Regions from separate parts of the Megamonas sp. Calf98-2 genome, predicted to be linked through region 3. Evidence: riboswitches for the same ligand, from Rfam matches in the RefSeq annotation. Region 3 holds a riboswitch; each other region holds the start of a gene.

Region 1 (2,211 bases), on a different contig from region 3:
TCTATGATTATACCAAATACGTAGGTTTTCTGTATCACTAAAATCTTTATCTATGCGTATATTAGCGCCTTCTTCTTTAAATTCTGTACCCCTATAAGTATAATTTCCCCCAGTAAGACCATCTTTATATTTTGTATCGCCAGACATTTCACGATCCAATGATATAAAATATTTCCATGATTTATCATCACCAGCAGAACCAGAATAAGTTACATTATAATTATGTTTTTTCCATGAACCAGTAGAAAGATCAATAGTTCCTTGATTTTCATCTGCTCCTTTACGAGTAATAATATTAATTACTCCACCTGTAGCATCAGCTCCATAAACTGAAGCGCCAGGACCTTTAATTACTTCAATTTTTTCTACATTATTAATATTTACTACTTGATTTAAATCAACCATCGTTCTAGTCCCACTAGCATTAGAACTACCAAAACGAGTACTAGTAGCATTATCAACACGACGACCATCCACTAAAACAACTACACGAGAATCACCATTAATTGATAAACTATTATTATATGGTGCATAGCCATATTCTCCGCCCCTATATCCAGGGTTTTGAAAAGTCACACCAGGTATACGTTTAATAGCATCTGTTAAATCTTGATAATGACGTTTTTCAATTTCTTCACGAGTAATTACTTTAACATCTCCACCTGTACGATAATAAGACTGTTCTGTAATAGTATTACCAAATTGATCTTTTGTAGCATCCGCTTCTACTACTACAGCATCTAAAGTATATTCATTTAAATTTTCATCAAATGCCGCTTCGGAATATGTTGTCCAATTCATAATACCAAGAGTTACAGCAGCTGCTAGATATTGTTTTTTTAATCTCATTTTTAAACCTGACTTTCTTAATTAATATTTCAAAAATTTACTCCATTTATATAAGAAAAATTATAAATAGCATCTACATTCCAATCAGTCCAATTACCATCAAATTTACCTAAATTAAAAGTAATTCTTTTTTTACTATTTGGTGCTATCTTGCACATAGGCATTTTTTCTGGTTGTCCTACATATTGATAAGAAGTTCCATCATTATTCATAAATGTAATAATAGCTGTGAAATTATTTAATCTAGTAATTTTCAAATCATTTCGTAAATTCTCAAATTCTCCACTCATACATAAATTTTCTCCATCTTTCCATACTTTATAAGTTTTCCATTCTAAAATCATAGTATCTGATGAAGTTTCTGTTGCAAAACTAACTGTTGGAAAAATCATTATCAATAATAAAAAAATAATACATACTTGTCTTTTCAAAAATATCCTCCTCTCTATTTAATTAATTATTATGGTGCTTTATCAAATATTATCATCAAAAATATTCTAATATTTAATAACGAACCAAATAAAAAACCTTTCTGCTTAAAATACAGAAAGGTTTTATTTATAAGTAAAAAATACCTTTTTGCATACAGCAAAAAGGTATAGTTATACATATTCTTCACCATACCGTCTCTCGCAGTAACTTTTATTGGCTACTAAAATTAGGCAGTTCTTCTGGCTCTGCTTCACCGCTCATCTTGCCTTCCCAGTTTCCCAGTGACATATTTAAGACTCGCTCCACATTACAGCTACGGGATAGCACAGGTTTCACACCTGTTTCTCTATTAAGTATTGCTACACCTAACTTTATCTATATTTATCTTTTCATAGATTGTATTTATCTATTACAATTTTGCATTATAAATGATAATATAGTTAATGTCAATAAAAATTTAATCTAATTTTAATCTTTTACCAAATACTATTGTTTTTTTTTATAAAAAATGCTATACTTCTATGCAACAAATGAATAATTCATAATTTAGGTGTACTTTGTACTTAATAGAGAAATCGGTATAAGCCGATGCGGTCCCGCCGCTGTAAGGACGAGCTATATTTCATTTATGTCACTGGGAAACTGGGAAGGCGAAATTATGCAATGACTCCAAGCCAGAAGAACTGCCTATATTATCTTTCCGATTCCTGCGAGTGACATGGATAGGAAAATATATAATATTGCTGAATTTAAATTTATTTTATATATTTATGCCTTCCTTTCTTTTCAGGTTAGGAAGGTATTTTTATTTTTAGGAGGTAATATTTTGTCTGATGTATTAATGTATTTTGAAAAAGGTGGATTAGTAATGTATCCACTACTTATTTGTTCACTAGTTATTATTTTTATTGCTATTGAACGATATCTGTT
Region 2 (2,211 bases), on a different contig from region 3:
ACATATATATTAATTTTTTGAGCTATATCATCTCCACCACAATTTTTAACAATTTGAGCCCAAATCATTTTCACACTGCGTAATTTAGCAATTTCCATAAAAAAATTTGCACCTATACTAAAATGAAAACGTAAATGACGACAAAAAGTATTCACATCAATGCCACGTCGTTCCATAGATTTCATATATGTTACAGCTTCATTCATGGCATATGCTACTTCTTGAATATCATTTGCACCACCATTGTGATAAACATCTGTATTTACTACTACAGTCTTTAATTCTGGTGCAAATTTTTCTGCCCAACAAATACTATGAGCCATTTCATCATAATATTCATCAAGAGGTCGTGTAAGCTTTCCATCTAAAGCTAATTCTCCAATAGGATCTGCTGTAATAGCACCATGAAGTTTTTTTAGTGATAATTTTTTCTGTTCACACACCACTGCAACAGCAGAAAGTAATGCTATATTAGAAGCACCTGCATAGATATCAATTTCAAATTTTTCTAAATCAACATCATCTAATAATTTATTTACATCTGATAAAGTCGATAAAGAAACACCAATATCTGCGATTTCTTCTTTATTAGCTGTATCTACATCATAACCTTTACGTGTTGCTGTATCCAAAACTACACTTGCAGCTGTTGAACCTTTTAATAATTCATATTTTACCATTTCATTGGCTTCACTAGGAGTTTTAGCATCACACTCTTGAGCTATTGTCCATGGTTTATGTATATAACCACTAGCATTAGCTCCACGTAAATTACTTTCCATTCCTGGATAAGTCTTATTATGAGTTAACCCTTCTAAATCTTCCATACGATAAATAGGGTTTAATGTAATACCTTCATAAGTTTTAGTAAACATACTTTTTTCAAAAGGTTTTCCCTTCAATAATGCCACTACAGCTTCTTTCCATTCTTCATATGAAGGAATTTCAAACTCATCAAAAGTAACAGCAGGAATATCTTGTTCTTGTTGTTCTTCTTGTCGAATTTCTTCGCCAAGTGTTTTATCTTGTTCCATATATAATAATTTCCCTTCTCTGCTTCTGCATTTTCATTTAAGGGGATAATTTAATACTATTATTGAATAGTTAATAAATACTCTTATATATCTAATAAATGGTTCGAGTTCCTCCTACCTAGATATTAAATATAAAATTTATAAAAAAGCCATCACTAAATTTAGTGATGGCTGGATTGGTAATATATATTCCCCAAATATTATTTACCATTTTTATTAAATTATTCAAGCATTTATGCTAATCATAATAATGATTAAATTTTTCAGTAAATTAAACATAATTTACAACAAATTAATATGATACATCGATGGCACTTGCTTAAGATAATCATGAGCCATCTTCATGGATTATCTCTATAAACAGAAAAACCGCTTTTCATAAACAATATATGAAAAACGGTAGAAAATTATAATTAGAATTTACATGTATAAAAAACATATACATTCTACTACATCTCTCCCCGTCTCTCGCAGGTCAAACGACGATGCTTCTTATAGGCAGTTCTTCTGACTCAGTATCATTGCTCACTTCGCCTTCCCAGTTTCCCAGTGACATTCATGAAGTTTGCTCCTCTTTACAGCGGCGGGACCGTGCCGGATTTTAACCGTCTTCCCTATTAAGCATAAATATGCACCTATAAGGTTTCATTATCAACTTGTCGCCTTTATTATACTTTTTATTTTATATATGTGTCAATACTCTATATAAAATAATTTTAAGATAATTATTTTATATAGAGTATTGACACATATTCTATATAGTGATATTCTAAGAAAGAACTGAATATAGTTCAATGAATCAGGTGTCCATTTGGACTTAATAGGGAATTCAGTACGTAATTTATTATTAAGCTGAAACGGTCCCGCCACTGTATGAGGGAACTTATCCAAATTTATGTCACTGGGAAACTGGGAAGGCTTGGATATAGTAATGAACTCGAGTCAGGAGAACTGCCTGATTAACAATCACCGTGTGCAATTAATTTATTTTAATTGCCATACCTGCGAGCGATGGGGAGGAGATTAGACAGTAAATTTTAGAATTTACTCAATGTGTCTATTCACCTCTTTTCAAAGCGAAAAGGGGTTTTTTATTTATCGGTTTTACTTTATGTCTTCAGCAAACATAAAGTAATCATTGCTCAAAATTCCAAACTAATCATTATATTGTTTTATT
Region 3 (2,211 bases):
GCTTGGCATCTGCAATACATTGGTCATATTCGATTCATAAGGGTCATGTGTAGCAATAATAGGTGCTAATATAGCAATTAGAATTACTAAAAAAACCAAAAATGTATATACAGAAAATAATTTATTATTCTTTATAAATTTAATCATCTTGAATCTCCTTTTTTCAGCCTAGGATCAAGATATGTATACGATAAATCTACTAAAAAATTAATTACTGTATACACAATAGAAATCCATAAAACAAATCCTTCGATTAATGGATAATCACGCATAGTAATAGCATACACTGCCATTCTCCCCATACCTGGCCAAGCAAAAACTGTTTCAATAACAGCAACGCCACCTAATAACCAACCGATGGACATACCTAGTAAAGTTATTAAAGGTAAAATGGCGTTAGGTAAAATATGTTTCCATAAAATAGCTTTTTCAGACAATCCTCTAGCTCTAGCACCAATTACATAATCTTGATGTAATTCATCTAAAATCACAGTACGCACTTGCCTAGTATATTTTGCCGATTGATAGATAGCTAAAGTAAGTGCTGGTAACACTAATCCACTTGGTGTTACACTAGCAGTAGCTATAGGAAATAATCCCAATTTTAAGCCAAAAATATATAATAAAATCAATCCTACCCAAAAACTTGGCATAGATACACCAATAAAAGAAAAGATTCTCACTAAAAAGTCAGGAATTCTATTGCGATGTGTAGCGGAAAAAATTCCCAAAGGAATGGAAATAATTATAATTAAAATAATTGTAGTCAAAGCTAATAAAACAGTCCCTGCAAAACCTTCCATTAACTTATCTATTACAGGTTTTTTTGCTGAATAAGAAATTCCCATATCGCCTTGTGCTACACCTAAAAGCCAATTGCCATATTGTACAAGAAATGGATCATTAAGTCCCATTTCTTCACGAGTTTGCTCTATTATTTCTTGAGAAACAATAGTATCTGAAGCCTCTAAAACCATGGCTGCTGGATCACCAGGTGATAAATAAGTTAAACAAAATGTTAAAAAACTAACACCAATTAATGTAATTACTAATTGAATTAAACGATTTATTAATCGTTTCAAATTAAAACAACCTCCTTATTTTTTTCATTATTATAGATTAAAAAGCTCCTCTCCTTTCTTCCGTTAAGGCAAACAAAAAAAGTCTGCCTTTGCTAGCAGACTTTTAAGAGAAACATACAATTATAAATATGAGAAAAAAAGCCTAATTCTTATAGAATTAGGCAGTATTATACAATATTTATATCTGTATAAATCGCCTTCCCATCGCTCGCAGGTAATAACGGTGATTATTAAATAGGCAGTTCTCCTGGCTCAGAGTCATAGCTATTCACGCCTTCCCAAGAAAATAATTTTTTCTCAGTGACATAATTGTGGAATTGCTCGTCTTTACAGTGGCGGGACCGCTCCGGCTTATACCGAATTCCCTATTAAGTCTATATAGACACCTATTCTATCTATATTTTATTACTTATGTTATCATTAGTGATAGTCTTTGTCAATTATCTTATAATAAATTTCATTAATTTTACTATTACTAAAAACTTTATATAAGATATATTGATTTTGTAAAGTTGTTAACCTATTGGCGGATTGATAAAAATTTTCAAAAATCACAGCCATAAAAATTCTTTTTACAATAGACTTTTGTATATTATTTTTCTCATAGCTTATTGTTTTTATAGATGATATAATTATGAATATAAAATTTATAATTGTTATCAATATTATAATATAAAGAGAGGGATTTTCATGTATGAAGATTTAATTGAAGAAAAAATTTCTTCCGAAGATATTTTTGATGGGGTATTACTTCATGTAAAGCGTGATTATGTAAAATTACCAAATGGTAATAAAGCTGTTCGTGAATGGATAAAACATCAAGGTGCTTCTGCTGTTATTCCTGTATTGCCAAATGGTAATATTATTTTAGTGCGCCAATATCGTTATCCTATTGGCAAAGTAACTTTAGAAATTCCTGCCGGCAAATTAGATAGTGTGGACGAAGATCCATTAATTTGTGCTAAACGTGAATTATCTGAAGAAACAGGTTATACTGCTAATAAATACACACAAATTCATAAATTAGCTACTACTGTTGGTTTCTCTAATGAATGGATTTATATTTATTTAGCACAAGATTTAGTAAAAGGTAAACAACATACTGATGATGATGAATTTATAAATCTAG

Evidence for each region. A riboswitch is a leader RNA that binds a small molecule or an ion and turns the genes downstream of it on or off. The one in region 3 is predicted to bind cobalamin.
Region 1: another riboswitch for cobalamin. It lies ahead of BMX03_RS05090 (hypothetical protein); the one in region 3 lies ahead of nikB (nickel ABC transporter permease).
Region 2: another riboswitch for cobalamin. It lies ahead of BMX03_RS09025 (methylmalonyl-CoA mutase family protein); the one in region 3 lies ahead of nikB (nickel ABC transporter permease).

The regions. Positions count from the first base shown of each region.
Region 1 covers NZ_FOCY01000012.1:52,411-54,621, reverse strand. The annotation lists gene BMX03_RS05095 (TonB-dependent receptor) at 1-849, opposite strand, end outside; gene BMX03_RS05090 (hypothetical protein) at 879-1,280, opposite strand; cobalamin riboswitch at 1,493-1,665, opposite strand; cobalamin riboswitch at 1,813-1,987, shown strand; gene BMX03_RS05085 (MotA/TolQ/ExbB proton channel family protein) at 2,108-2,211, shown strand, end outside.
Region 2 covers NZ_FOCY01000030.1:17,368-19,578, forward strand. The annotation lists gene BMX03_RS09025 (methylmalonyl-CoA mutase family protein) at 1-1,034, opposite strand, end outside; cobalamin riboswitch at 1,514-1,688, opposite strand; cobalamin riboswitch at 1,819-2,008, shown strand.
Region 3 covers NZ_FOCY01000032.1:18,009-20,219, forward strand. The annotation lists gene nikC (nickel transporter permease) at 1-147, opposite strand, end outside; gene nikB (nickel ABC transporter permease) at 144-1,082, opposite strand; cobalamin riboswitch at 1,302-1,487, opposite strand; gene BMX03_RS09305 (NUDIX domain-containing protein) at 1,773-2,211, shown strand, end outside.